One region of the Paraburkholderia sp. SIMBA_030 genome, then DNA from elsewhere that is predicted to be linked to it. Evidence: predicted binding sites of a transcription regulator. Region 1 holds the regulator's gene; the other holds the start of a gene.
The links. Region 1 encodes FNR, which switches genes on or off when oxygen is low (the NO sensors DNR and NnrR bind a similar motif). Its sites were predicted from a motif close to TTGATNNNNATCAA; they were not measured.
Positions count from the first base shown of each region.

Region 2: SB772_RS03490 (potassium channel family protein) is a predicted target of FNR. The motif match lies at 2,518-2,531, and genes of this name have one in related genera.

Region 1 is NZ_JAWRXB010000033.1:61,770-77,079, reverse strand. Features, by position in the region: gene SB772_RS37225 (hypothetical protein) at 1-653, shown strand, start outside; gene SB772_RS37220 (hypothetical protein) at 666-1,187, shown strand; gene SB772_RS37215 (hypothetical protein) at 1,242-1,781, shown strand; gene SB772_RS37210 (PAAR domain-containing protein) at 1,788-2,036, shown strand; gene SB772_RS37205 (hypothetical protein) at 2,052-2,687, shown strand; gene SB772_RS37200 (ABC transporter permease) at 3,394-4,320, opposite strand; gene SB772_RS37195 (ABC transporter permease) at 4,320-5,198, opposite strand; gene SB772_RS37190 (ABC transporter ATP-binding protein) at 5,195-6,274, opposite strand; gene SB772_RS37185 (extracellular solute-binding protein) at 6,336-7,505, opposite strand; gene SB772_RS37180 (SMP-30/gluconolactonase/LRE family protein) at 7,766-8,704, opposite strand; gene SB772_RS37175 (hypothetical protein) at 8,694-8,891, opposite strand; gene SB772_RS37170 (helix-turn-helix transcriptional regulator) at 9,365-10,069, shown strand; gene SB772_RS37165 (XRE family transcriptional regulator) at 10,053-10,367, opposite strand; gene SB772_RS37160 (acyl-homoserine-lactone synthase) at 10,520-11,113, shown strand; gene SB772_RS37155 (FadR/GntR family transcriptional regulator) at 11,180-11,869, opposite strand; gene SB772_RS37150 (universal stress protein) at 12,161-12,643, shown strand; gene fnr (fumarate/nitrate reduction transcriptional regulator Fnr) at 12,776-13,552, shown strand; gene SB772_RS37140 (SUMF1/EgtB/PvdO family nonheme iron enzyme) at 13,685-15,022, shown strand.
Region 2 is NZ_JAWRXB010000002.1:69,118-84,427, reverse strand. Features, by position in the region: gene SB772_RS03505 (hypothetical protein) at 1-194, opposite strand, end outside; gene SB772_RS03500 (universal stress protein) at 425-883, opposite strand; gene SB772_RS03495 (hypothetical protein) at 957-1,292, opposite strand; gene SB772_RS03490 (potassium channel family protein) at 1,556-2,380, opposite strand; gene SB772_RS03485 (oleate hydratase) at 2,737-4,386, shown strand; gene SB772_RS03480 (F0F1 ATP synthase subunit gamma) at 4,443-5,288, opposite strand; gene SB772_RS03475 (F0F1 ATP synthase subunit alpha) at 5,285-6,853, opposite strand; gene SB772_RS03470 (F0F1 ATP synthase subunit B) at 6,840-7,589, opposite strand; gene SB772_RS03465 (F0F1 ATP synthase subunit C) at 7,599-7,847, opposite strand; gene SB772_RS03460 (F0F1 ATP synthase subunit A) at 7,844-8,542, opposite strand; gene SB772_RS03455 (ATP synthase subunit I) at 8,539-8,820, opposite strand; gene SB772_RS03450 (AtpZ/AtpI family protein) at 8,813-9,130, opposite strand; gene SB772_RS03445 (F0F1 ATP synthase subunit epsilon) at 9,127-9,585, opposite strand; gene atpD (F0F1 ATP synthase subunit beta) at 9,582-11,054, opposite strand; gene arcD (arginine-ornithine antiporter) at 11,432-12,913, shown strand; gene SB772_RS03430 (arginine deiminase) at 12,939-14,156, shown strand; gene argF (ornithine carbamoyltransferase) at 14,196-15,194, shown strand; gene arcC (carbamate kinase) at 15,204-15,310, shown strand, end outside.

The sequences.
Region 1 (15,310 bases):
AACTACTCACGCTAACGACTGGCGGAATCCCTGTGCCCGGCGTCGATTACGTTTCCGGCCTCGATCACTGGCATGCGGTCGCGAACACCAAGCAGGGAACAGATATCAAAGCGAAGGCGTCCGCGAACAAGCTGCCGGTAAGTGGTGAGATTCGAGGTAAGCGAGTTCAGCCAATCGCCCTTACCGTCGGCGGTATCAAGCAGGACCTCTGGGAAGGTACGTGGAAGGAGCGTTTCAAGGACGCGGCACAGGTGACCGATTTCCAAGAAGCGCAACTAATCTACGCCGTCGAAAACTACCTAAATCCCACCTTGCCCTTTTGCAAGACGAACAACGTACGTTCTGGACTCGGCATCGCCTTCGCGGTGGCGTGTAGAGTACGTGGTGTAAATCCACAACTGCTGCTCGAAGCGGCAAAGAAGAAGGGATTGAAGGTACCCTTCGAATCGGAGGCCGATGAAAAAACGGCGGTCGTTTCAATCTCAAAGAGCGAAATCAAAAACTATCAGACGACCCATAAGGGCAAGGTCAAGACGGTGAAAGTGGCGGGCGAGGAAATCACCCGCGCAGGTCGGCTGAACGGTGATTCGACCGGATTTCTTGCCGAGGATATGTACTGGACGGACACCTTTGACAACGATCACGATAATTAATCGAGGTAATCAATGCTGAAGTACAAAATCGCGTCCATGTTGGCCGCGCTCGCAGTGATAGATACAGCGCATGCCGCCGGGCTGTGCAGCGCGAACGAAACGATCGTGTTCAACTGCGAACTCAAGGAAAATCACAAAATCGTTTCCATGTGCTCGTCGAAGGATCTAACTGATAAGAAAGGTTTTTTGCAATACCGCTACGGCCTACCGAACAAAGTCGAACTGACGTTCCCGAAGAGCCGGGAGAATTCGCAGGCGCAGTTCGGTTACGACGAATATTCCCGCCCCGATCTGAGTACATTCGTGGTCGGCTTCAACAACGCGAACTATCGATATGAGATATCAGAGACAACTGAAGGTGGCGAAGACGTTGGAGTCACAACCCGCTCGCTGCTGGTGAGTTCGGAAGCAAACAAGCGCGGCCTGAAACTGACGTGTCTCGACAACAAGAACACTGTGTCGAACATTTCGACGCTCGACCACGTGCTGAACTGTGACAAGAAGCGCGCGATAGTCGAAGGTGCGTGCGACTGATTCATGTGCTCGCATCCACCCCAGTGCGGCGCTAGACGACCTAGCCCAATACAAATGAAAAGAGTAGCCTTCGCTGCGCTGATGGGCCTCATCGTGTCTGGCGCGAGCTGTGCTGCTCAGCCAGACGAAACTATAGTGAAAAGTTGCCTTCAGGCGCAAGCTATCGCTCCCTCTGTCACGATTCAAAGCCTCAATACGGGCGAAATTACGCAAGACGATAAATACGTCGATGGCTTTCATGCGCTCTATATGTTCGAATATCGTGGTTCCGATGTTGGTTACGCTGAGAGTAAAGAGGACCAAGCATTGATCTACTTGGGCAAGCTTTACCGATTATCCAAGGCCGTGCCATTTGGCAATAATCGCGGCATCAAACATAGCGCAATCAACCCAACGTTGGCGCAATGGAGCATCGCAAGGGAAAATAATAAAAAATACTTCTGCGTAAGCTTTAATTTTGATGGGCTGGGACGGAGCGGAGATTTTCAAAATGTCCATGGCGGATATTTATTGGATACTGCGACGAAATTTTTGTATTTCGTCGTTCGAGATATCCGAAATTTATATATAAATTTTTTCACCAATAGTCACTAATTCACGATTAATCTAATCCGTCTCGGTGACACCACCGACCACGGCGGTGAAGTCATCACCGCCTCCGAGACCATGCGTTACGGCGACCGGCGTGTGGCCCGCAAGGGCGACGAGGTGACGTGTCCGCAGCACCCTGACGTAAAGCCCAACCTGATCCTGGAGGGCGATGAATCGATGATGGACGGAGGCATTCCGGTCGCGCGCCAGGGCCACCGGGGGATGTGCGGCTGCCGCCTGATTTCGAGTCTGGTGTGACCGGCGATGACGCTTATGCACCGTTTCTTTACAGCCCCGAAAACCTGGCTACTCAAGATCGAGCGCGAACCGGGAGTGCTGGACTTCGCCCTGGAAGTGCTGCCCGAAGGGAAGGCGCTGGTATGTTTCCAGTCGCCGGTTGACGCGCACATTGAAGGCTTGCTGCGGGCGAGACCCGACATGCGGTATTACGTCACCGAGGCGTGGGCTGCGCATGAGACCTGGTTTCTGCGGGAACCGGGTTTGCTGATGGCGTTTCTGCATCTCGCGTGGGTGGGCCAGTCAGGACGGATGCTGCTGCGTCCGAGCGGCACGCCGTGCCGGTACTTCCGCTCCTTGCGTAAAAGCGTCGAGGGTGAGGGACCGTTCACGTTCGAGGTGGATGCCGGGTCGCTGGAGGTAGTGGACCGGCTGCACGAGCAGGCCGGACTGTTCGCATGGCGCGAGACGGTATCGCATGAAACGTCCAGGGCGGCGCGGATGCAGATGCAGGAGCTGGAGCGGCACCGGGAACTGGTCGATCAGGCGGTTCGTTCCGCTCGTGTTATTACGCGACCGGAGAGTCGGCCAGGCGAAGAACTGATGCTGTTTGACCCCAAGTTCCGGCAATGGCATACCGTTTCGCGTGAGGCGGCAGAAACCCATGAATAACAGCACGGGTCGGCCCCGAATCATGTGCTACACGGTAACCGAACCATGAAGCACTCCTATCCTGCTTTTTATTGACGAAGCGCATACGATCATCGGGGAGGCGTTCGACGATTGGGGCGACACCCATTAGCGGGCCGGTGTCAAGTGAGCAAACAACACCACGACTGCGCAAGCAGCCGGTTTCGTATTTCAATATCCGCTCGCAGTAGCTGATCGCGCCCGTTTCTTCGATTCATGGCTGCGACGGATCGCGCCAGACACCCATCAGGATCAAGCGAGCGGCGGTGAAGCAGCCTGTCGCCGTGGTGGCTGATTGCCCACGTGGATGATACGCGGGCAGCCACCTTCGCTCAATCATATGAAGCTAGTTACGTGTCAGCACATCGGCACTGGTTGAACGACTTCATTGAACAGAAAATTATACCGAGGGCGTTTGCATGTGATCCATCGCCCGTACCTGCAGGTCGAGTCCTGCTCAAAATAACTGCAGCGTTAAGGGCTGGCAAATCACGATTACGAAAATTACTGTTGCTACTTTTCTTTTTGGTCTCGCGGCGATTGGCACGTCGACCTCGCCCACGGGGAAATGAAGTCGAGTCCACTCCGCCCCATGTCGGCCGCCGTGCTGACCAATTCGTTGAGACGCCTCCCCTTTCGTGGTTCTCAACGGTCCTCGTCAAACTCGGTGAATCTCCGGCGCGACGCGTCAGCGCTTCTGTTCCTTCACACGCGACACGATCTGCGTCGGACTGACGAATTGCAGCGCGATCAGCACCCAGATCAGCGTGATCGCCATGTAGATCATCGCCATCGCGTCGATCGACTGCGGTGCGCGCACGCCGGTTGAAAATACCGCGTAGTACAACGCGACCACCAATGTTTGCGTCGCGGGGCCGGCCGTGAAAAATGTCAGTTCGAACATGCCGATGGTGCGCACCAGCACGAGCAGGCCGGCCGCCAGCATGCCGGGCACCAGCAAAGGCAGCAGCACGTAGCGGAAATAGCGGAAGGTGTTGGCGCCGAAAATGCGCGCCGCCGCTTCGAGATTCGGATCGATCTGTTCGATGAACGGCGTCATCACCAGAATCACGAACGGCAGTGCGGGCACGAGATTCGCGAGAATCACGCCGCCGAGCGTCCCCGCCAGACCGATCTTGTACATCACGGTCGCCATTGGAATGCCGTACGTGACGGGCGGCACCATCAACGGCAGCAGGAAAATCAGCATTGCCGTGCGCTTGCCCGGAAATTGCACGCGCGCAAGCGCATAGGCCGCGGGTACGCCGAGCAGGACCGAGAACAGCACCACCGCGCCGACCACTTCGACCGTGACCCACAACACGCTCGCCAACTGGAAGTCGCGCCACGCCTGCGCATACCAATGCAGCGTGAAGCCTTGCGGCAACAAGGTGCCGAACCAGCGCGTCGCCACCGAGTTGACCGCGACCGTCGCGATCAGCAGCACCACGTTGACGAGGAAAAACACCATCGCGCCCCACACCAGCACCTGCCACGCGCGGACCGGCAAACTGCCGCGTTGTTTGATGCGCTTGCTGGGCTGCCGGGCGCCGTCATCGCCGTTTGACGATGACGCGGTCCACGAAGGATGTGCCGCATGACGATCGGTTGCCATCAGCCTTTTCCTCCCGTCACCGGACCGCTGTAGAAAAAGCGGCGCGCGCCGAGCATCGCGGCGACCACCACCAATTGCACGAAGCCCATCACCATCGCGATCGCGGACGCAAGCGAATAGTCGTAGCTCTCGAACGCGGCTTCAGCCGCGGCGATCGACATCACGCGCGTCGGGCCGGCGGGCGCACCGAGCAGCACCGCCGATGGAAACACCGAGAACGCCTGCACGAACGACAGGCACGCGGCCATCGTCAAACCCGGCGCCAGCAGCGGCAGATAGATGCGGCGAAACTGCTGCCACGGACTCGCGCCGAGCGTCGCCGCGGCGCTCGCGAGCGTCGGATCGATGCCCGTTACATACGACAGCGTCAACAGAAACGCAAACGGAAAACCCGACACGATCAGCGAGATCAGCACGCCCCAGAAGTTATGCGTGAGACGCACTTCATCCGTATAGAGATGCAGGCCTTGCAAGGCTTGCGGAAACCAGCCGTTCGGACCGAAGTACGTGAGCATGCCGTCGGCGATCAGCACAGTGCCGAGCGTGACCGGAATCACCAGCAGCGTCGTGACGAATTTCTGCCAGGGTGAATTGCGGCGCAGCGCGAACGCCACCGGCACCGACACGCCGACATTGACGAGCGTCGCGGGCACCGCGAGCTTCAACGTGACGATGATGGTCGGCCACATCGACGTATCGGTGAAGAACGCCAGATAGTTGGCCCACAGGCCACCGCCGTTCATCGGCCGGAACGACAGCACCAGCCCATACGCAAACGGATAGATGAACAACGCGACGATGAAGATCAAAGCCGGCGCGACCAGCCACGCTTTGGTGTCGCGCGGCGCAAGTGGCGGTGACAGCGTGCCTGTGTTCATGGCGCGTCTTCGTCATAGACGAGCGTGCGTGACGGCGCCACGCGCAAGCTGATTCGCTCGCCTTGCTCGAACTCGCCCGCGATACGCGCCCACAACTCGCCGAATGCCGTCTTCACGCGCAATAGCGAATCGTGCCCGCCATATTCGACCGTGCTCACCAACGCGTCGAACGCGTTTTCCGCATCCGGTTCGGCACGTTCCATATCCTCGGGACGCAGCGCGACGCTCACGCGCTTGCTGTTGAACCCGGCCATGGGGGTGCCGATCAGACGCACGCCGTTCGCGCTTACCGCAACGCCTTCGCCCTGCATGCCTTCGAGCGTGAATTCGACCACATTGCGATAGCCCATGAAGCGCGCGACGTGCAGGTTCTGCGGCCGCGTATAGACCGCTTTCGGCGTCGCGATCTGCTGCACGACGCCCTCTTTCATCACGACGATGCGGTCCGCCATCGACAACGCTTCGTCCTGATCGTGCGTCACATAGAGGGTCGCGCGCTCAAGCTGGCTATGGATGCGGCGAATCTCGGCGCGCATTTCGATGCGCAGTTTCGTATCGAGATTCGACAGCGGTTCGTCCATCAGGATCAGCGGCGGTTCGATCACGATGGCCCGCGCGATCGCGACGCGCTGCTGCTGCCCGCCCGAAAGCTGGCCGGGCAGCTTGCGTTCATGCCCGACCAGTTGTACGAGCTGCAACGCCTCACGTGCACGCCGCACGGCTTCGCTCCTGCCGACCCCGCGCATCTTCAAACCGAAGCCGACGTTGTCGAGCACCGTCATGTGCGGAAACAACGCATAGTTCTGGAACACCATGCCGAAGCCGCGCTTTTCCGGCGGCAGCACGTCGATGCGTGTGTCGTCGAGCCAGATGCCGCCCCCGCTCAACGGCTGCAAACCGGCGATGCAATTGAGCGCCGTCGATTTGCCGCAGCCCGACGGTCCCAGCAACGCGATGAATTCGCCGCGCCGGATATTCAGATCGAGCCCCTGCAACGCCGCGATCGCATGGCCTTCCGCATTCGTGAAACTGCGGCTCACCGAGTCGAGCCGCAACTGCTCAAAGTGGTGCTTCATGGCGGTTTCCTGATACGGACGACGCGCGAATCGCGACGGCCTCACCGGACTACGTGGCCGACTACCGGGTCTTCTGCGCGCCGACTTCGCTGTCCCACTTCCTGAAAGCCGCGACCATCGCGGTCGCGTTCAGCGGCAATACATGCGGACGCTCGGCCAGCAGCTTCGCGTACTCAGGCCGCCCGTACTTCTTCAGCACATCCTGGCTGTGCGCCGGCGCCTGTTCGACGCTCACGCCCTTGATCGCGGGACCGGGATAGAAGTAACCATCGTCATAGGTCATCGCCTGCTGTGCCGGTTCGAGCATGAAGTTCATCAGCTTGTAGAGCACATCGAGCTTTTCCTTCGGCACGCCCTTTGGAATCACCATGTAGTGCGCGTCGTTCACCCACGTCATGTTGTCGAATGCCTGTACGCGGAATTCCTCCGGCACGATGCCGAGCGCGCGCGGATTGATGTCCCAGCCGGTCACCGTCACGGTCATGTCGCGCGTGCCCTCGCCGAGTTCTTTCATCACCGCCGAGGTGCCGCCCGGATAGTAAGGAATGCAATCGTTCAGTTGCTTGAGGAAAGCCCACGTCTTGTCCCAACCGTGAATCGGGTCTTGCGGATCTTTATCGCCGAGCACGTATGGCAGCCCCATCAGGAACGTGCGGCCCGGCCCCGAATTCGCCGGGCGGGCGTAGATCAGCTTGTCCGGATGCGCCTTGCACCACTGCAGCAATTGCTCGGGCGTCTTGGGCGGATTGCTGACTTTGGCGGGGTTGTATTCGATCAGCGGGCCGGCCGGCATATACGCGACTTCGAGCCCGAAGCCTTGCGCGAGATCCTGCATCTTGCGCGGACCCGGCGCGTATCTGTCGAGCACGCCGGGGAATGCCGCCGCATTGTCCGGCAGCAACTTCATCCATAGGTTCTGTTCGATGCCGGCGGCCAGTGCGTCGGTGCCGGTCAGCACGAGGTCGATGTCGGAGCGGCCCGCAGCCTGCATCGCCTTGATCTTGCCGGGCAGTTGCGGCGCCGGCGCGTTCGTGAACGTGAGGTTAGCGATAAGGTTCGGATACTTCGCCTTGAACGCCTCGAAGCCCTTTTGCGTGAGCTGAAGATCGCCGGCGACGTCGACGATGTTCAGCGTTACCGGATCCGCCGCGTGCGCGGCAGATGCAAAGGCGGCGCTCGCCGAGAGACATACGGACACCAGCCTGAGCGTCAATCTGCCAGAAACAGTCATTGCGTCTCCTCGCTTCTTCGTATGGATGTCCGCCGGTCGAATGCGGTGCTGGCGGTGTCTTTATATCAACGCAACATAGCGAAGCTCAACTGCCGATGTCAAGCAAATTAATGGTTGGACGGTGCGGCTCGGAAAATCGGCTATATATGCCGCAAGTCTTTATCTTTCAATGATTTTCTTGGCCTGACCAAGGGCAAACCCGAAGCCGGATGGCGACTTGAATGAGAACTTGTCAGGCAACCTCGAACTCGACCTGGTGTTCACCCGCCCTGCATCCCCTGCGTGTTCACATAAAGCGAATACAAGCCATGGCTTGCCGCCATGAACAGCCGGTCGCGATGCCGCCCGCCGAAACAGACGTTCGCGCAACGCTCCGGCAAGGCAATGTGGCCGATCAACTCGCCTTGCGGCGTGAAGACGCGCACACCGTCGAGTTCATCGTGGCCCATGCCCCAGCCGCACCACAGATTGCCGTGAATATCGACGCGAAACCCGTCCGGCGTGCCCGGCCCGGCGTCGATCAGCACGCGGTTGTTCGAGAGCGCGCTGCCATTGCCGCCGACGTCGAACGCGCGAATCTTGCGCGGCTCGCCCCGCGATTCGACCACGTACAGCACGGACTCGTCCGGCGAAAACGCGAGTCCGTTCGGTCCGAGCACGTCGTCGGCGACCACCGTGACTTCGCCGGTTTGCCCATCGATACGATAGACGCATGCGGCCAGTTCCGACTCCTGCCGCTCGCCCTCGTAGAAGCTGTCGATGCCGAAGGTCGGATCGCTGAACCAGATCGAGCCGTCCGATTTCACGATCACGTCATTCGGCGAATTGAAGCGCTTGCCGCGATAACGATCGGCGAGCACCGTAATCGAGCCGTCGTATTCGGTGCGTGTCACGCGCCGTGTCAAGTGCTCGCATGTGACGAGGCGCCCCGCGCGATCGCGCGTGTTGCCGTTCGCATTGTTCGACGACTGACGAAACGTCGTGACCGTGCCGCCCGGTTCATCCCAGCGCAGGATGCGGTCATTGGGAATGTCGCTCCACAGCAGATAGCGGCCATCGCCGAACCAGACCGGCCCTTCCGACCAGCGTGCGCCCTGATACAGACATTCGACTGAAGCGGACGCGAGGGTCAGCGCCTTGAAGCGCGGATCGAGGATATGAATGGCGGGATCGGGATAGCGTCGGCTGTTATCGCTCATGCTTGTGCTTTGGGTGATTGAAGGTTGTAGGCGAAAGCCGCTTGAAGCGCCGCTCGTTGAGCGAGGCAAATGCGCTGTCAATGCGCCGCAGACGACCTCGCGGCGAGTAATCGGCGCGGCGTGCGAGCGACGGCACCGCCATGACCGCAGCGGCGAACTCGCTGTCGAGAATCGGAGAATCGTTCAAGACGCCTCAAACGGGAACGGGATTCGACGTTTAAGGTAGCACCGGGCGCGGATAGGTATCAAACAACTTCGAAAACGTTTACGGCCCGCTTTGAATCCAGCATTAATTTCCGACCAAGTCGAATTAAGGTCTTTTTTTCCGAATTCCCGTAAGTGCAGCGATTGTCCGTGCGATTGAAAATGTATCCGTCAATCGAAATCGGCAGGGCACGAAGCCGCGAAAAATTAACCGCTATATCCCTGTGTTTATAGCAACGGAACCGAAAAAATCCGATATAAAGAGCAAATCGTGTGTTCCTTCGCACAACCCGCGCCGCTGCCATTTCTTTCGAAATAAAGACCGGATTTACAAAGTAATTTTTAGTGTTAGATTGTGGCAATAAAACAGCCGGACGGAAGGCCGTACCGCAATTAACCGCAACGGGTAGTTTGCGATCTGAGAGAGTTAAATTGCCGCTACACTTTATCGAGCAGATGGCTCCGCTACTGAACGCCGCAGATGAAGCGGAATGGTTCGGTGCCATCGCAGGGCTTGCCGAGACATGGGGCTTCGATCGGATCTTGATCGCCATGCTGCCGCGCCCGACCATTCGTCTCGAAGACGCCTACGTGCGCAGCACCTATGCGCCGACGTGGCGCCGCACCTATGACGAGCAGGGGCTCGTGCACATCGACCCGACTGTCGCGCATTGCGCGACGCGCGCGACGCCGCTGATCTGGTCGCCGGACATCTTTACGACCGCCCCGCAGCAATCGATGTATGAGGAAGCCCGCTCGCACGGCTTGCGCGCCGGGGTGACGTTGCCGATCCATGGCCCGAACCAGCAGGCCGGCATGATGTGCTTCGTCAACGACAGCAATCCGACCGAGGCATTCTGGCGCCATGTCGACGTAGCCCTGCCGAATCTCGTGCTAATGCGCGATCTGGTGATCGACACCAGTCAGCGCCATCTGAATACGCACACTCAGACCTTATTGCCCAAGCTCACGCCGCGCGAACGCGAATGTCTGAAATGGACCGCGCGCGGCAAATCCACATGGGAAATTTCCCATATCCTGAGTTGCTCGGAAGCCGTCGTGAACTTCCACATGAAAAACATCAGGACGAAATTCGGTGTGAATTCGCGGCGCGCGGCGGCCGTCATCGCCGCGCAGCTTGGACTCATTGACCCGGGTTGAGCCAGGCGGCGTCGCGGCTGTACAGCACCCGCTCGGCCCGGCCGAGATCGGCGTCGGAAACGGTCTTGGTGAAGTAAAGGCCCAGCAGGATCGCCACCGGTGCCGGGATTTCGGCGCCCGATTCGAACCGGCTGCCACGCGATTGCGTCACGCCGAAGCGCGCCCAGAAGCGGCGCTGGCTCTCTTTTTTCTTCTTGCGGTAGGCAATGATCAGAACGCGATCCACCGCCGACGACGGTTCCGCAGGGCGGGGTTGGATGCCGGGTTGCGGTTGCCAGTGATTGTCGAGAAGTTCCATGTCGTGTCCTGTCGGTTGATGGCTGATGCTTATCTCGATTTTGCTTTACCCGATAAGCATGCACACCTATCCAGGTAGGTAGGTGGCAGAACGATTCAAAATGCATAAGTTTTCTTGCGTATTGGGTAACCCAACACGTTCAGGAGAACGTCATGCAAACAGCGATCCGGATTGGAATGCGGCAGGAATTCGACAACGCGGACATTAACGAGATGTACCGCCTGCGGGCCCGGGTATTCCACGGGCGGCTCGGGTGGGACATCCCGACCATCGCGGGCATGGAAATCGACGGCTACGACGCGCTCGGGCCGCACTACATGCTGATTCAGGGCGACGATCACCACGTGCGCGGCTGTTGGCGCCTGATGCCGACCGAGGGCCCGAACATGCTGAAGGACACGTTCCCGCAGCTGCTGCATGGCGCGGCGGCGCCGGTCGGGCGGCATATCTGGGAATTGAGCCGGTTTGCGATCGAAACCGGCGGTGAGGAACAGTCGTTCGGTTTTGCCGACCTCACGATGCAGGCGATTCACGAACTCGTGACGTTCGCCGACCGGATGGGCATCACGCACTACGTCACGGTCACCACCACCCCGATCGAGCGGTTGCTGCGCAAAACCGGCATCGAGATCAGCCGACTCGGCTCGCCGTTGCAGATCGGCGTGGAGCGCGCCGTGGCGCTGGATATCGCGGTCAGCCCGAAAACCCGCACTGCCCTGTTCGGGCCGATGGCCGTGGCCGCGTAGCCGCAAGAAGCCCGGGCCGACACCGGAGCGCGGCTGCGGCGGCCCAGTGCCGGCGCGTGGCGAAGTTCAGGAGCCGAACATCCGGTCGAGCGCATTTTCGAGGTGCGCTCGCATCGCCTGACCGGCGGCCGGACCGTCCTTCCGACGGATCGCTTCAAGCACCGCCAGATGCTCGGCCTGCACGAGCCGCTGCCGTTCGACGGTCTTCACCAGCGACAGATTGCGCGACAAATTCATGCTGAACAGGATCTGTTCTTCGATGAACGACATGACCGTGATAAAAAACGGATTCTTCGACGCGCGCGCCACCGCCAGATGGAACATGAAATCGTCTTTTGCACCGATACCCTGGGTTTCGATGATGCGCTCCAGTTCATCCCACGCGCGCTCGATCGAGGAGATGTCGTCGGCATCGGCTTTGAGCGCGGCCTGTTCGGCGGCGCCCGCTTCGGTCACGATGCGAAATTCATAGCAGCGGCGGATGTCGGACAGCGTTTCGAGCGGCGCGAAGCGGCGCACGTCCGGATCGGGCCGCCGCGCGACCGTGGTGCCGGAACCGTGCCGGGTCATGACGATGCCGTCCGCCCGCAGTCGCGCCAGCGCCTCGCGCACGGTCGGCCGCGAGGTCTCGAAGCGCTCGGCTAGCGCATGCTCGGTAGGCAGCCGGTCGCCTTCCTTGTACTCGCCTTCGAGAATCCGATTGAGGATGTCGCCGTAGATCTTGTCGGGCAAGGCCGTCGTTTTGCGCTCGTTCATCGGCGATGCTGAGCCAGCTTGTCTGAATAGGCTTTGATTGTAAGGCAAACCCGGGGGCTATCCTGGTTCGCGCAGGCGTTTCAGGTTGACGCGCAGGCCGGAAACGCTTGCTGCGCGGTACTTGTCACGCGATCCATCGAAGCAGCACAATTTGACAAGTGTTTGATTTACATCCTGCCCGAGGTGCGCCTGTTTCAGCGATCATTTAAGCTTGCGTAGGTAACAAATCGTCAATGACCGCGGTCGTGCGCAATGGCCGCGGCACCCGAATCCTTCAGACGCGGAGTTGATATGTACGCACGCATCCTTGTAGCGGTCGATGGCAGCGATACCTCGCGCCGCGCGTTCGAGGCAGCACTGGCGCTCGCCAAATCCACGGGCGCTGTTCTGCAGCCGTTCTACGTCGTCGAAAACACGCCGATGTATTTCGAAGCGCCTGGCTACGATCCTTCGATTCTCCGCAACCGGCTGGTCGAGCAAGGCAAGGAACTCGGCGCGGAATTCGCGCAGGCCATGCGCGATCAGGGCGTAAAAGGCGAGCTCGCGGTAGGCGAAGCATCGTCGCTCGACGACGTGTCCACCGTGGTGCTGAAAGCCGCTGCCGCTTTCAACGCCGACCTGCTGGTGATGGGCACGCACGGCCGGCGCGGTTTTCAGCGCCTGATTCTCGGCAGCGTCGCCGAGCGCTGCGTGCGCCAGGCCAGCTTGCCGGTGCTGCTGATCCCCTCCGCTGCGGGCAAGAGCAGCGAAGCCGGCGCTCAACCGGACGCATAGCAGTACATCACCACACGCGGAAGCGTGACATCGCGCAAGCAGCCTCGCTGCGCGAACGCGTCATTTTGCCGCGAAACGCGGGCCGCACGCGGTGGGACAATCAGCCATTACCCCGATAAATGGCTGCTAAACATGCTTAATCCTATCGCTGTTACCGCCGATTCCGCTGTTCCTCCATCCGTGCGCGGCCGCGGTCGTGCTGCGCCGTTGCGGGCGAGCGGGCGCAGCGCCGCGCGCTGTTCGAACTGTTCGATGCGTCAGCTCTGCATGCCGCAAGGCCTGTCTCCAGACGACATGCCGAAACTCGAAGCGTTGATTTGCACAGCGCGCTCCGTGCAGCGCGGCGAAGCGTTGTACCGCAGCGGCGACCCGTTCGACAATCTTTACGCCGTGCGGTCCGGTTCGATGAAAACCGTCATGGCGCACCGTGACGGCCGGGAGCAGGTTACCGGCCTGCGCCTCGCCGGCGAAGCGCTCGGCCTCGACGGCATCAGCGAAGACGTGCACGCGTGCAGCGCCCTGGCGCTCGAAGACAGCACCGTTTGCATCATCCCCTACACGGCGCTCAAAACGTTGTGCCGCGAAATCGGTTCGATGCAGGAACGGCTGCACAAACTGCTGGGCGAACAGATCGTCCGCGAAGCCGCGCAAATGATGGTGCTCGGCTCGTTGTCGGCGGACGAACGGGTCGCGGCATTCCTGCTCGACGTATCCGAGCGCAACGCGCAACGCGGCTATTCGTCGGCGGAATTCAACCTGCGCATGACGCGCGAAGACATGGGCAGCTACCTCGGCATGACACTCGAAACCGTCAGTCGCACCCTGTCGAGATTTCAAAAACGCGGACTGATCGACACGCAAGGCAAGCACATCCGGATCGTCGATCTCGAAGGCTTGCGGCAGCTTTAAGCCGGGCGCGCAGGACCGGGCCCGCGCAGCCACGTCCCCCGTCTACCTCTTTTCGGTGCGCTTTCGCCTTGGCATGGCTCCTGCGAGCGGGTACAGTCTTTAGTCCGTCCCCCCGCAAGGAGGCTTGGCGAAATGAATCGCGACCCCGCCCCGCATCACCCGCTCGTCCAGCGTCTGATCGACGCGCGTCACGTCACCGACGCACTGTTCTCCATCGTCAAACCCGAGTTTCTGTATGACCGGCCGATCCGCGAGCGTCACCGGATCGTGTTTTACATCGGCCATCTGGAAGCCTTCGACCGCAACCTGCTGGATCAGCGTCTGTGCGACCTGCCCGCGTTCGATCCGCAGCTCGACCAACTCTTCGCGTTCGGTATCGATCCCGTCGACGGCGGGTTTCCCACCGATCAACCAGCCGACTGGCCGTCGTTCGACGTCGTGCGCGGCTATGGGCTGCGCGCCCGTGAGCAGATCGACCGTGCGCTCGGTGCGCTGAGCAACTCGGCTCGTATCGGCCACGATGGTACGCAAGGCGGTGCGGCCGAGCAGTTGCTGAACGTTGCGATCGAGCATCGGCTGATGCATGCCGAAACGCTCGCGTACATGCTGCATCAGTTGCCGCTCGCGCAAAAGATCGACGACTTACGCGAACCGGTGACAACGCGCGTCGAGCGCGTCGCGATCAATGCATCGATGGTCAAGGTGCCGGCCGGGTCGACGGTACTCGGCATGGCGCGCGAAAGCGGCCGCTTCGGTTGGGACAACGAGTTCGGTGAATTGCGCGTCGATGTGCCCGCCTTCGAGATCGATCGCCACATGGTGACGAACGGCGCGTTTCGCCAGTTCATCGAGGCGGGCGGCTATCGTGAGCCGAAGTGGTGGTCGGACAAGGATTGGGCGTGGAAGGAAGCCGAGCGGATCGAACACCCCGCCGGCTGGTCGCAGCGCAGTGACGACCACGAGCGCGGCAAGGACGGCGCATGGACATTACGCACGATGTTCGATGAGGTGCCCCTGCCGCTCGATTGGCCCGTGTACGTCAGCCACGCCGAAGCCAGCGCTTACGCACGCTGGGCCGGCAAGACACTCCCCACGGAGGCGCAATGGCAACGCGCGGCACACGGCACGCCGCACACTGCGTCGGGCAATTTCGATTTCCAAAGCTGGAACCCGCAGCCGATCGGCGCGTATCCGGATAACGTGAGCGCGTTCGGTGTCGAAGGTCAGTTCGGCAACGGCTGGGAGTGGACTTCGACGGTATTCGACGCACTGCCGGGCTTCGAAGCGTTTCCGTTTTATCCCGGCTATTCCGCCAATTTCTTCGACGGGCAGCATTACGTGCTCAAAGGCGGCTCGGCGCGCACTGCGCGATGCATGCTGCGGCCGACTTTCCGCAACTGGTTTCAGCCGCACTATCAGTATGTTTATGCGGGGTTCAGGTGTGTGCGGGTGTGGCCATTTAACCAATAGTTGACCCAAAATGTCACTTATCGCTTTACCGAGAAAATTGCCATCTATCGCCTAACTGCAACCGAAGGATGCACGACAGATGGAGGGCAGGGCAAAACCTCAGCGCAGTCGGGATGTGACGGACCCTGAAGCCCGCAGGCCGCGCGGCTCGCGCAACGCGGCCGTCGCTTAGCTGTTGCTGAACGTCTGGTCCACAAAGGCGCGCAGTTGCGAAAGATCGCCCTCGCTGTACGACGGCTCTATAGCCGTGAGCGGCCAGTTGCGTCACGACTGCGAGCGACCGTGTGC
Region 2 (15,310 bases), on a different contig from region 1:
GCGCCGAACTCGGTCCAATCGCGTGCGCCTGCTGCTTCGCGAGCGGCATGCATTGCGGCAAGGTCGCGTTTGATGCGCTGCAACTCGAACTCGCATGCCTGTTGCCGGGCTTCGTGGCCGAAACTCAGCATCCGGAGTGCGAACTCCAGGTTTGCTCGATGCACATCGAACGGTGTGATGAATCCAGTTGCCATGGTGCTCCTCCGTCGTGTCCAGATGAACCGCATACGCGCCGCGCGGTTATCTCGCAGTCGCAGTCGCAGTGCAGTCGCACTCGCAGTGCAGTGCAGTGCAGTCGCGTTCGCGGCAGTAGTGCGTTCAATGTAGGCGACGCCGATAGCGGCGGGTTGACGTGTATCAAGCGTATGGCGTGCCGCCGCGAGTGCCGCCGGTGAACGGGCCACCAAGCCTGCCCGAACGGCCCTCAGGCATCGGCCGACGTTTCCCGAACCAGCAACACGGGACATGTCGAGTGCCGCACGAAACGCTCGGCGACACTGCCGATCACCATGCGTCGCATACCGCGCCGCCCATGCGTGCCCATCACGACGAGCTCCGCGCCGAGCCGTTCGGCGCAGCGAACGAGGCAACTGGCGATGTCCTCGGCGATGCCTTGCGTTTCGACGATCTCCGAACCGCCTGCCACGCCGAGCGCCTGCATCTTCGCGCAAGCCTCGTCGAGGAAGCTGCGCCCGACCTGGCGCGCCGTGTCGGTCAGCAGATGCGGATCGCATGCACCCGCGTAGGTGAAAGCCGCGGACTGGTCCAGTGCATAGACCGCCGTCAGCTTGCCGCCCGACAGTTTGGCCATCCGGATACCCTCGTCCACCGCACGTTTCGACGCTTCACTGCCGTCCACTGCCACCAGAATATTTGCGTACATGACTCCCTCCTCATGGAGCGTTGAAAAAACCGGCGCGGTGCAGCAACGGACGCAGGCTTGCCAGGCACCGCGTTCAAACCGGGCGTCGATCGAGTTTCCGCTCAGCGGCATCGAATGCAGCCCGTACCGCTATGTTCGGATCGGCGTTCAGGCAATGCTCGATCGGGACCAGCTCCCCGTTATGCATGATCAGGTCGAGCCGCGCGTCGAAAACCGGACCGCGGATGCCGGCGACAGGCACGCCGGTTCGGCCGCCCTGGGGCCGTTCGCGAATAGCCTCGATCGCCAGGTGACAACCCGCGATAGACCTGCTGAACCGTTCGAGGCGCACCAGCTGGGTAGCCGCCTCGCCCTCGATCTGCGAGGTCCCGGCAAAGCCGAGATAGACGATTTGCATGCCGACACCCATCTCTGTTCTCCCAGACGTGCCGCGAATTCTCTGGTGAGGCCGGCTTCTTTCGCGACTACAGGAAGTTCGGCGGTACATCGTTGCGGGCGGGGTCCGACGAAGCTGCCGATTGCACCGTTTTTTGCGGGACTTCAGATTCATTCGCCGGTATGCCGGGGCGGTCGAATGTCCCTCCCCTTGCAGTCAGATCGCCGTCCTAGCGACGCATGACTGGCGGCATGATTGAATCATCGGCGCGAACGGCGTGGGGCAATTGACTTGCGTCAAGGCATTGGCCGGTCTTGCCCGCCGGCATTTTGATCGACAGGCACGTTGACGCCCAGGCTGCACACTTCTCTTCGCAACGAGGCGATTTCCGCCTGCAAAAGCTTGATGTCGCGATGCATTTCACGGCGCAGCAGACGTTCTTCCTGTCCGACGAAAATGGCGGCAAAGGTGGCGAACACCAGCGATAGCAGACCGTAGCCGAGCAATACGACGAAAGCGGCAAAGACGCGCGATGCCGGGGTGGTCGGCGCCATGTCTCCATACCCGACTGTCGCGCTGCTTTCGAACGCAAGCCAGACACCTTCAGCGTAGGTGTGCACACGCGGTTCGAGCCAGTAAAACCCGGCGCCCGCCGACGCAAGCAGCGCCACGGCTGCGGCGAGCAACAGCAGCAATCGGTTGGGCGCGAAGAATCCGCGCAGCGATACCGCTATTCGCACCGCCACCAGCCCCATGAACAGCATGCGCAGCACCCACTCGAGTGTCGACCATGTGGAGACGCCCCACGCGACGCTGGCCCCAGCGCCGGCCACGATCAGCATGTCGAAGCGGTTTCGCATGAGAAACCGCCTGGGTTTGCGGCTCAGATGCGTCATCCAGCCCAGCGAAGCAACGAAACCGGCCACCATGAATACGTATAGCGCCCGGCCCACCTGATGAAGCGAAGGCGAGTCGACGGCCAGTTCGAAATAAAACGCGGGAATGGCGAGCAGGCTGAAGCCGAACAGCACCCACTGGAGCCAACGCCACGTGCGCACAGCCCGTGCGTTGTCATGCGGATCGACACCGCCCAGGCCGACTATGCGAACACTCTCGTTCATTTCTCTACCGCATCCGAGGTTGCGACGCTCAATTGCAATGCTGATCCCGGCGAGCGTCCGTTCACCGGGCTGCCGCTTCGGCAAACGGGATAACGCCAGTTGCTGATCTCATCGTATGAGCGCGACCCCGGCCGGCATTGACGCGGATCATGAAGTGGCGAGATAGGCCGGATCCGGGCCGGCAACGGGCACAGGCGGAGCATGAACCCGATCGCGCGATATCGGAGCAATCGGGCGTGCGTGCGCGTGATCGGTGCTTGATCCAACGCAACCGGCGCGCCGGCGCCGCGGGTATGGTGAATCTACATCCGCCGTGCGCCTCCGGGCGACCCGGCTGCTTTCGGATGGCGACGAACATGAAAAGGAATATCGACGTGCAAAACTCCAATCAACTTCCCGAACGATCCCTTACCGCGGAAGGTGACCGCTACGATGCGGAGGACGCCAGGTTCTACCTCGTCGGCGGCGGCATCGCTTCGTTAGCGGCGGCGGCCTTCCTGATCCGCGATGGCCATGTGCGCGGCTGCGACATCACCATTCTGGAAGCGCTCGACAAGCCGGGCGGCAGCCTCGACGGTGCGGGTTCGGCGCAAAGCGGCTACGTCGTGCGCGGCGGCCGCATGCTCGAAAGCAAGTATCTGTGCACCTATGACCTGTTCTCGTCGATACCGGCGCTGAACGGCGGCAAAAGCGTGACACAGGAGATCTTCGACTGGAACGAAACCATCAGGACCTCGTCAAGGTCGCGGCTCGTAAGGAACGGCAAACGCGAGGATTCGCCCGCTTACGGACTGGCTGAACAGCACCTGCTGACGCTGGGCCGTCTGTCGATCGAACCCGAAGTCATGCTCGGCAACAGCCGGATTTCCGATCACTTCGATGCGTCTTTCTTCGAGACCAATTTCTGGTTGATGTGGTGCACGACGTTCGCGTTCCAGCCGTGGCATAGCGCCGTCGAATTCCGGCGCTATCTGCTGCGCTTCGCGCATATGTCCTCCGGATTCAACCAGCTGCACGGCATCATGCGCACCGTCTATAACCAGTACGATTCGATGGTCCGGCCGCTGCGCCGCTGGCTGGACGAGCACGGCGTTGCGTTCCAGACGAACACCCGGGTCATTGATCTGTTGTTCGACGAAACCGGCGTGGAAAACCGGGTTCGCGGCATCGTTTGCGAAACCGCGCAGCGGCGCTTCGAGATACCGGTCGGCGTGGCCGACAAGGTCATCGTCACGCTCGGATCGATGACCGCCGGTTCCAGCCTGGGCGACATGGATCATCCCGCCCCTTTGACTACCGTCGACGGGGCGGGCGCCTGGCCCCTCTGGAAGACGATCGCCGCAGGCCGGCCCGAGTTCGGTCGCCCCGCCGTGTTCGCGGATCATGCCGACGAGTCGAAGTGGCTGTCGTTCACGGTGACGTTGCGCGAGCCGACGCTGTTCCGCCTGATCCGCGACATGACGGGCAATACGCCGGGTGAAGGCGGGCTGATGACCTTTCCGGAGTCGAGCTGGCTTGCCTCCGTCGTGGTGCCGTATCAGCCGCATTTCATCGGCCAGCCTGCGGACGTGCAGGTGCTGTGGGGCTACGGCTTGCGGGTCGATCAGCCGGGCGATTTCGTCAGGAAGCCGATGTCGGCATGCACCGGCCGCGAAATTCTGACCGAAATCCTCGGCCATCTGCGGATCGAAGCAGAAGCATCCCGCATTCTCGAGAGCGCCATCTGCATTCCGTGCATGATGCCGTTCATCACGAGCCAGTTCCTGCGGCGCAGGAAAGGCGACCGGCCGAACGTGGTGCCCGACGGCTGGCAGAATCTGGCATTCACGGGACAGTTCTGCGAATTGCCCAACGACGTCGTCTTCACCGTCGAATACTCGGTGCGTTCGGCGCAGAATGCGGTGTACGCGCTGCTCGGACTCGATCTTGCCGCACCGGATGTCTACAAAGGCCAGCATGATCCGCGGATCGTGTACAAAGCGTTTTCGACGTTCGGTGACCGCTAGCGGTCGCTGTGCCCCTTCCTGCTGGAGCCGCGCGGCACGGACGGCTGTACCACCGTTCAAACGCCAACTGCGGCGCCCGCCGCGAGTTCCACGATATCGGCCGTGATCTCATCCTGGCGAACCTGCCGGTAGCTTTGCGTGAGTTCGGCAAGCGTCTCCTTCACATTGGCGCGCGCGGCCAGCATCGCGCGCATTCGCGCTTCGTTCTCGGCGGCGAACGACAGCATCGACGCCTCGCATAACTCGACATACACGTAGGCTTCGACCAGTCCGGCAAGCAGATGGTCGGCGGGCAACGTGAGGAGCGGCGGCTGGGCGCGCCGCGCAACGGCAAAGCGCGAAAAATCGAACGGAATCAGGCTGCGTTCGACGATCTCGCAATGTGCGGCGATGCCCGGCAGGGCGTGAACGACCGAGACATGGGTCACACTTCGATCGCCGAGACGCGTGTAAAGCGCATCGGTGATCCGGCTGGCGAGCGCAGGCACATCGTCGGCATGGGAGGCCGCGGGCGAACTCCAGGCAAACGGCAGGCGGCGTTCGTTCGCCACAATTTCGCCGCGCGTACCCACGAGCAGAAGTTCGCTCTGCGCCGGCGCAAGACGAGATAGTGCGCGGTCGAGGATCTGCTCGTTGAACGAGCCGACGAAACCCTGCTCCGCGCAAAACGCGATGACGATCCGCGCACCGTGTTCCGGCACGCGCGCAGGTTCACCCGAAACGTGGGCCAGCGCGGCGCCGATCGCCGCGCCGACGGTCGAGGCCGAAGAACGGATGCCGGGCAGCCGCCGTTGCGCTTCGCGCGAACGGGCTGCCGCAATGCCGCGCATCGCGCCGATGACGGCGTCCAGTTGCCGGGCGGTCGCGCTGCGCGATTCGATTTCGGTGAGTTTTCCGCTCATTGCGCCACCTCGCTGCTTGCCGTGCCGCTACCGGCCGTTGGCGCCAACTGCCGCACCAGATCGCGAACCGCATCGACGAGTACCGCCTGAACTTCGGCGCTCAACGGCGCGGGCGACGACAGCGAAAAACCTTGCGCAATTTGCGCTTGCAGGCGCTGGGTGTCCAGATGCGCAGCCAGTTGTGCGCGCACTTGCGCGACGACTCCGCTCGGCGCCGAATCGAACACGCCCTCCGCCAATGCCGAGAGCAGCGCGATCTCGTCGAGCGTGCGCAACGCGCTGAAACGCGGCTGCGCGATCAGCGCGCGGATGCGTTCCCCACGGGCGATCTTGCCGGCAACATGCGCATCCGTCAGGCCCCCGAAGCGGCTGAACATCTCCAGTTCCAGGAACTGCGCGTAATCGAGGCGCAAGCGTCCCGACACCCCTCGCAAGGCCGGATGCTGCGCCTTGCCGCCGACCCGGCTCACACTCAGGCCCACATCGACCGCCGGGCGCTGGTTCGCGGCGAACAGCGCCGCGTCGAGCACGATCTGCCCATCCGTAATCGAAATGAGGTTGGTCGGGATATACGCGGACAGGTTGCCCATATCGGTTTCTGCGATCGGCAACGCGGTCAGCGAGCCGCCGCCGAACCTGGCCGACAGCTTCGCCGCGCGCTCCAGCAGGCGCGCGTGGACATAGAAGATGTCGCCAGGATAGGCCTCGCGTCCCGGCGGCTCGCGCGTCAGCAGCGCCAGCTCGCGATGCGTCGCGGCATGTTTTGTCAGGTCGTCGACCACGACCAGCGCGTGCTGTCCCGAATCGCGAAAATACTCGGCGATCGTGAAGCCCGCGAACGGCGCGATCCATTGCAGCCCCGGCGCCGACGCCGCGGGCGCGACAACGAAGATGCAGCGCTCGGGCGCACCGTACTGGCGCACCGATTCGATGACGCGCTGCACCGCCGTCATGCGCTGGCCGATCGCGACATAGACGCAGATCATGTCCGAATGCTTCTGGTTGACGATCGCGTCGACGGCCAAAGCGGTCTTGCCCGTGGCCCGGTTGCCGATGATGAGTTCGCGCTGTCCGCGGCCGATCGCGAACAGTGCATCGACGAGCAGCACACCCGTTTCGACCGGTTCGCTGACCAGATCGCGTTCGATGATCGCCGGCGCCGGCCGTTCGACCGGCATGCGCATATCGGCAACGATGGGATCGTCGCGGTCGAGCGGCCGCCCGAGCGGGTCGATCACACGCCCCAGCAGCCCTTCTCCGACCGGCACTTCCAGCACGGTGCCGGTGCGGGTCACGCGGGAGCCCGCTTCCACTGCCGTGCCGTCGTCCAGTAGCACGACACTGATGACGTCCGCGTCCAGCGTGTGGGCGAAGCCGGTCGCGCCGCTTTCGAAGCGAAGCAGTTCGTTGAGGGCCGCATCCGGCAGCCCCGAGACAAATGCGATGCCATCGCCAAAACGCTCGACGCGGCCGAGCGTCTGCGCGTGCGGCTTCACGACGGTTCGGGCGAGTGCATCGCGCTGGTCCGCGAGCCAGGGATCGTCGGTCATGTCAGCGGGACCCATGGTCGCCACTCAGTAACGCCGCTTTGATCTGAACGAGATCTGCGTTGAAACTGTTGCGCACTACCGCGTGGGCAGCCGTCAGTTCCAAGCCGGCGATCAGCGCGGGATCGACCTCGATCTGAAGGGTCACCGGCCGGCTCAGACAGGTCGCCAGCGCGGCGCGGCAGATCTCCTGCTCCTGCAAGCTCAGCGCGCGCGGCGCGGCAAGCGAAAGCGCCACGCCGTTTGCGCCGAGTTCCGCGCGCACCTGGGCGGGCAGTTGCGCGACCCCGTCGACGAGACCGTCGACAAAACCGCTCACGCGCGTACTGTCGGGCAGCCGGTCGAGCAGCTTGGCCGCGATATCGACGGCGAGCTGCGTCGCCCGGTCCGCGACACGTTTTTCCTGTTCGAGGCGCGCAGTCCCGGCTTCGGCCGCGGCGCTCGCGCGCAGCCTGTCCGCGTCCGCATGCGCCGCCGCCAGCAGCGCGGCCTTCTCGCCCTCAACCTCCGCAGCGATCGTTTGCATGCCCTCCGCCCGGGCGGCGACAAGGCGCTGCGTCTCGCGAGTTGCCGCCTCGTGTTCGAGGACTGCGGCGCGCTTCGCTGCGTCGGCGTCCGCGATCAGCGCTTGCGCCGCTTTCTGACGCTCGGCGATGATGTCCGCGACCGGACGGAACAGGAAGCGCGCCAGCAGCCAGATGAGCACCAGCGCATTGACCGTCTGCAACGCGAGCGTGGACCAGTCGATTCGCATGGCCGCCGCCTATTTGACGAACGGGTTGGCGAACAGCAGCAACAAGGCGATCACCAGGCAATAGATCGCCATCGTTTCGATCATTGCAAGCCCGACGAAGAGCGTGCGCGACACGGTTCCGGCCAAGTCCGGCTGCCGCGCGACCGCATCCATCGCGGCGGCGACGGCACGGCCTTCGGCAAGTGCCGGCCCGATCGCGCCGAACGACACGGCGAGCGCCGCGGCGGCGACGCTGATCACTTCGATGAGATTATTCATGAGATTTCGCCCTTTTTTGTGCTGACCTGGTGATGGGTATCGCTGATTGCCGCACCGATGAAAACCATCGCCAGTACGGCAAAAATATAGGCCTGGACGGCGCCGGTCAGCAGGTCCAGCGCCATCAGCGGAATCGGGACGAGCAGCCCTGCGAGCGACAGGATGATGCCGATCACGAACACGCCGCTCATCACGTTGCCGAACAGACGCACGACGAGCGAGAACGTCCGGGTGATCTGCTCGACGACGTTCAACGGGATCATGATCCAGCTCGGCTCGGCGAACGCCGCAAGGTAGCCGGCCGTGCCGCGCGTGCGGATGCCGTAGAAGACCGTGGCGCCCAGCACGATCAGCGCCAGCGCGGCATCGGTCTCGATATGCGCGGTAGGCGGGCTCACCCCCGGCACCAGCGCGGACCAGTTGGCGATCAGCACGAAGATGAAGAGCGTGCCGATCAACGCGCGGTAGGTGGCCGGCCCGGTTTGCATGGTGTCGCGAATCTGCTGGTCGATCGTGACCACCAGCAGTTCAAGCGCGGTTTGCCGCCGGGACGGCGCGATCGACAAGCTTCGGCTCAGCCAGGCCGCTCCCACGGCCACGAGAATCATGATCGCCCAGGTGACGAGTACCGGCTCAGTAATGGATAGCGGACCGATATGCAGCAGCGGTGCGGTCGCCAGCGGTGAAGTGGTCATCGGCTACCTCCGAAGCGGCGCACCGCGACGGCACGCGCCAGCAGAAACCCGATCATGCCCGCGAGCAGCGCGAGCGCGCTGGAATGCGCGAGCATCAGCAGCAGCGCGCCGGTGAGCGCGAACCTGGCAAGCTGCAAGGCCAGCGTCGGGATCGCTTTGCCCGCGGCGAACAACGGCCAGTTCCAGCGCAGCGACATGAAGTGCCAGGCGCCGGCCAGGGTTCCGATTGCGAGTCCCAGCGCGAGTTGGGCCGCCATCGACGGTAGTGGACTATTCATGATGGTTCCGTTGCTGGCGATGCATCCATTTCCATGCCGACCACAAGCCCACCGCCGCGCCGATCATCAGCAGCGGCGCCGAGAAGAACACGCGCGTGCCGAACAGCCGGTCCAGCCAATGTCCCAGCGCGAGGCCCATGAGCGTCGGCACGACGATGGCCCAGCCGAGGATGCCGATCTGGCCGAGCCGGCTGCCGAGCGACGGCTCCGGCTCCTCGCGCCCGCGCGAATCGCGCTCGGCGGCCTGCCGGGCGGCTTCGGCGATTCGCTCGTCGCGCGGCTTGCGCTGGTTGGTGTGGCGCCCGTTCATCGCAGGGTGCCGCCGAGGTTCTCCGCGCCCGCGCCGTCGGCGCCTGCGCGAGGGCTCAGATAGCGCAGCATCTGGCGCACGGCGCGGGCATGCAGCCGCAGCTGTTCGACGCGGGCGCGCCGCGCCGCATCGGCTTCGCTGGCGTGGCGGCTGCGAACGCCGGCTTCGAGGCTTTCCAGCGAGTCGCCTGGGATGGCTTCCCGGCAAGCGATGGATACCGTCGTTCCGTGCGATACCAGCAGCACGCCGCGATCGATCGCACAGAAGTGGATCGAGCCATCCGCACACGTCCAGCGGACCACCGAGGGCGTCAGCAGCGTCACGAAGTCGGCATGTCCGGGCCGGATGCCGAATGAGCCGCTTTCATCTTCCGCGCGCAGGGAGACGATCTCGACAGCGTCGAACCACACATGCGACGGCGTCGCCAGGGTAAGCGTCAAGGGTGCGCCGCTCATGTCGACTGCTCCGTGGCGCGGGACACGCCGTCTTGCGCTGCGGGTTGCTCTTTGAGGCGGGCTTCTTCAAGCGTGCCGATCATGTAGAGCGAACTCTCCTGCCACGTATCGCACTCGCCGGCCAAAATCGCCTTGCAGCCGGCGATCGTATCGGCGAGCGCCACCGAACGGCCCACTTCACCCGTAAAGGCTTCGGTCACGGCGAACGGCTGCGTCAGGAAGCGCTGCAAGCGCCTCGCACGTCCCACGAGGGTACGGTCCTCGGCACCCAGTTCCTCGATGCCGAGCAATGAGATGATGTCCTGCAGCTCGCGGTAATGTTCGATGATCCGGCGCACCTCGGTGGCGACCGCCGCGTGCTCCTCGCCGACCACCAGCGGATCGAGCAGGATCGACGACGATGCAATCGGATCGATCGCCGGATACATGCCTTCGGCCGCCATCGAGCGCGACAGCACCACCATGCTGTCGATGTGCGCGGCGATCGCGGTCACCGCGGGGTCGGTGAAATCGTCGGCCGGCACGTACACCGCTTCGATCGCGGTGACCGAGACGTCGCCGACCGACACGATGCGCTCCTGCAGGCTGGCGACTTCGCTCGCGAGTGTGGGCTGATAGCCGACTCTGGACGGCATGCGCCCCAGCAAGCCGGACACCTCCGCACCCGCCTGCACGAAACGGAACACGTTATCCATCAGCAGCAGAACGTTTTGCCGGCGTTCGTCGCGGAAATACTCGGCGATCGTCAGCGCGGTAAAGGGCACGCGCCAGCGGGCGCCGGGCGGCTCGTTCATCTGTCCATACACCAGCACGGTGCGCGCCAGCACGCCGGACGTGCGCATGTCGAGCAGCATTTCGTGCCCTTCGCGTGAGCGTTCGCCGACTCCCGCGAATACGGAAATCCCTTGATAGCGCTCCACCATTGCATGGATCAATTCCATCACCAGGACCGTCTTGCCGACCCCCGCTCCGCCGAACATCGCGGCCTTGCCGCCCTGGGCGAGCGGCGCGAGCAGATCGATCACCTTGATGCCCGTGGCGAACAGTGTCGTGGTGCCTTTCTGCGACGCGAGCGGCGGCGCTGCGCGATGAATCGGGCGCCGCTCGATCTGTGCGGATAAGGCCTCGCCGTCGTCGTGTGCCGCGCCGGTCACATCGAGCAGCCTGCCCAGCACAGCTTCGCCGACAGGCGCTTCGATGGGTCCGCCGCGCACGCTCACGCGGGCGCCGCGGCGCAACCCCGCCGTCGATTGCAGCGCTAGCGCCCGCACGGTTGTTTCGCTCAGGTGAGCCTGCACCTCGGCGAGAACTGGCGCGAGGTCGTCGGAGAGGATGAGGAGCGTGTCATTGACGGATGGAAGCGTGTCATCGGCAAACTTGACCTCGACAACCGCGCCACGCACGGCGAGCACGTATCCGTCGGTAGCGGTTGACGGAACTGTCGAGGGTGTTGCCAGTTGAGCCGACATTGTTGGGCCTCCATACGGCCGCGTTCGAACAGTCGCACGATACCGCCGCAGTCCGGCGAAAAACTGATCTCCATCAAACCTGTAGTAAATGACCCTTAAAGAGGCGCATGAGAAACAGCCTGTTGTTCATGTCCGCTCAATCCCTCGACGGATCAGCACATCTGCGCGATTCGCTGTGCATGCCACGAGCATAGGTGCGCTTCAGCGGGTTCTTATGATCCATGTCAAACGACGGACTTGCCCGTCATCACACCGGCTGAGCCGACTTTCCTGACTGCGGCCGACACCGTCAGCGATATATGACTGATCCAGATCAATCGGCCGACCGTCCCGAAGTGACCTAATCACTGTGTCTAAAAAACCAACGAGGGCATGTCATGAAGAATCTAGCGGATTCATTTTCGGGATCGTCGACTCCCGGATCGGCTGTCCAGACCAATACTTCGGCAGCCAAGCCGCTGCGTCTCGGCCTGCTGACGGCGCTCGTGATCGGCTCGATGATCGGCAGCGGCGTGTTTTCGTTGCCGCAGAACATGGCGTCGGGCGCCGGCGCCGCTGCGGTATTGATCGGCTGGTTGATCACCGGCGCGGGCATGTTAATGCTGGCCTTCGTCTATCAGACCCTGACCACGCGCAAACCCGATCTCGACAACGGCATCTACGCTTACGCGCGCGCCAGCGCCGGCGAGTTCGTCGGCTTCAACTCGGCCTGGGGTTACTGGGTCAGCGCGTGGATCGGCAATGTCGGCTATCTCGTCATCGTCTTCGGCACACTCGGCTATTTCTTTCCGGTGTTCGGCGACGGCAACACGCGCGCCGCAGTGTTGGGCGCGTCGATCGTGCTGTGGATCATGCATGCGGTGATTCTGCGCGGCGTGCGCAGCGCGGCCATTCTCAATGCGGTCACCACCGTCGCCAAGATCGTTCCTCTCCTGCTGTTCATCGTGCTTGCGCTCGCCGCCTTCAGAAGCCACATCTTCACGCAGGACTTCTGGGGCAACCCGAAGCTCGGCGACGTGTTCACGCAGGTCAAAAGCACCATGCTGATCACGGTCTGGGTGTTCATCGGCATCGAGGGCGCCAATGTGTTTTCGGCCCGCGCGCAACGTCGCGAGGATATCGGCCGCGCCACCATGCTCGGGTTCGCCGTGGTGCTGTTGTTGCTGATGGCGGTGTCGCTGCTGTCGCTCGGCATCGTGCCGCAGGGCGAGCTGGCCGCCATGAAGAACCCGTCGATGGCAGGCGTGCTCGAGAAGGCCGTCGGCACCTGGGGCGCGGTGCTGATCAGCCTCGGGCTGCTGGTCTCGGTGGGCGGCGCGCTGCTCGTCTGGACCTTGCTGGCGGCGGAAACACTCTTCACGCCGGCGAGCGGCGGCGTGATGCCGGCCTTCCTCGCGCGCGAAAACAGCCACGGCGTTCCGGCCAATGCACTGTGGGTGACCAACGGGCTCGTGCAACTGTTCCTGATCATCACGCTGGTGTCGAACGCGACCTATCAGGCGCTGATTTCGCTCGCGACCTCGATGATCCTGGTCCCCTATCTCTTCTCGGCTGTGTACGCGACCCGCATCGCCATGCGTGGCGAAGGCTACAAGGTGACCGACACCGTCCGCGGCCGCGACATGCTGATCGGTGCGGCCGCGACCGTCTATTGCTGCTGGCTGCTGTATGCAGCCGGCCCGAAGTATCTGCTGCTTTCCGCGCTGCTCTATGCACCCGGCGTACTGCTGTACGGCTGGGCGAAACGCGAACGCGGCGCACGTCTTTTCAAGCCCTTCGAGGCCGTCATTCTGGCCGCGCTGGTCGTGCTCGCCGCCATCGCCGCGTGGCTGCTGGCGAGCGGCGCGCTAGGCCTGTAAGCCGCTATTCAAAAGGAAAAATTCTATGTCACTCGGCGTCTATTCCGAAGTCGGTACGTTGCGCAAGGTCATGGTCTGTCGGCCCGGGCTCGCCCAGGCACGCCTGACGCCTGCGAATTGCCGCGAACTGCTGTTCGACGATGTATTGTGGGTCTCCCAGGCCAAGACCGATCACTACGCTTTCGTCAGTGCGATGCAGGAGCACGGCATCGAAGTGCTCGACATGCATGACCTGCTGGCGGACATTCTGCAAGGCCGGGACGCACGCGACTGGGTGCTCGAACGCAAGCTGTCGCCGGGCACCGTCGATCTGGAATTGTCGGCGCAGCTGTTGCCGTGGCTCGACGAGATGAAAGCCGACGAGCTCGCCACCCGGCTGATCGGCGGGATCGTGCGGGCCGAACTGCCGTTCGAGCCCGCGGGCCTGCTGTCGCAATGTACGGAACCGGCCGGCTTTATCCTTCCGCCGCTGCCCAATACGCTGTTCACCCGCGACAACAGTTGCTGGATCAACAACGGCGCCGTACTCGGCTCGATGTACTGGCCGGCACGCCGCCAGGAAACGCTGCTAAGCGCGGCGATCTACCGCTTTCATCCGCTGTTCAACGGCGGCACGCGCATCTGGTGGGGCGGTCCGGACGTCGATCACGGCGGCGCCACGCTGGAAGGCGGCGACGTCATGCCGCTATCGCGCGACGTCGTCCTGATCGGCATGGGCGAGCGCACGTCGCCGCAGGGCGTCGCGCAACTCGCGCGCTCCCTGTTCGCAAGCGAATCGGTGAAACATGTGATCGCCGCCCAGTTGCCGCGCTCGCGCGGCGCCATGCATCTCGATACGGTATTCACCTTCTGCGACCGCGATCTGGTCACGATCTTTCCAGAGGTTGTCGACGGCATCCGCTGCACCAGCCTGCGGCCGTCGCACGAGCCGGGCAAGCTCGACGTCCGGCTCGAAACCGCGCCGTTTCTCGATGTGGTTGCGCAGGCGCTGGATATCAAGACGCTGCGCGTCGTCGCCACCGGCGGTGATACCTGGGAGTCCGAACGCGAACAGTGGGACGACGGCAACAACGTGATCGCACTCTCGCCGGGCGTGGTGGTCGCCTACAACCGCAACGTCTATACGAACACGCTGCTGCGCAAGGCGGGCGTCGAAGTCATCACGATTCCGAGCGGGGAACTGGGGCGCGGGCGCGGCGGCGGACATTGCATGACCTGCCCGATCGAACGCGATCCCGTCTGAGACCCATTCCGCCTTCCCTATTTCAAGGACCCTCACGCCATGGCATTCAACCTGCGCAACCGCAGCCTGCTGAACATGCAGGACTTCACCCCACGCGACATCCGTTTTCTTCTCGACCTTGCCGCCGAGCTGAAGCGCGCGAAGTACGCCGGCAACGAAGTCGCCCGGCTCAACGGCAAGAATATCGCGCTGATTTTCGAAAAGACCTCGACCCGCACGCGCTGCGCGTTCGAGGTTGCCGTGCACGACCAGGGCGGCCATGTCACCTACATCGATTCGGCGAGCTCGCAGCTTGGCCGCAAGGAGTCGCTCAAAGACACGGCGCGCGTGCTCGGCCGGCTCTATGACGGGATCGAATATCGCGGCTTTCACCAGAGCGTGGTGGAAGATCTCGCGCTGTATTCGCATGTGCCCGTCTGGAACGGTCTGACCGACGAATTCCATCCGACCCAGGTGCTCGCGGACTTGCTGACGATGCAGGAATTCGGTGAAAAGCCGCTGCACGAACTGTCGTTCTGCTACATCGGCGACGCGCGCTTCAATATGGGCAATTCGCTGCTGATCGGCGGCGTGCAGATGGGCATGGACGTGCGCATTGCCGCGCCGCGCGAACTTTGGCCCGACCAGGCACTCGTCGGGCAGATGCGGCGCCTCGCGCAACGGACCGGCGCTCGCGTGACGATCGTCGAGGATCCGCATGAGGCGGTGAGCGGCGTCGACTTCGTCTATACCGACGTGTGGGTTTCGATGGGCGAGCCGGTGGAGGCCTGGGGGCCGCGCATCGAGCTGCTGCGGCCATACCAGGTCAATGCGGCGTTGATGAACGCAACCGGCAAGCCGCGCACGCACTTCATGCATTGCCTGCCCGCGTATCACAATCTGGAGACCGAAACCGGCCGGCAGATTCACGAGCACTTCGGTCTGACCGAGCTCGAAGTCAGCGACGAAGTCTTCGAATCGGATGCGTCGATTGTGTTTTCGCAGGCTGAAAACCGCATGCACACGATCAAGGCGGTACTCGTGGCGACACTCGCTTAAGGAGCCGTCATGCGCATTCTGATCGCACTCGGCGGCAACGCCCTGCTTCGGCGCGGCGAGCCGATGACGATGTCCCACCAGATCGCCAATATCCGCCGCGCCGCAGCGCAGATCGC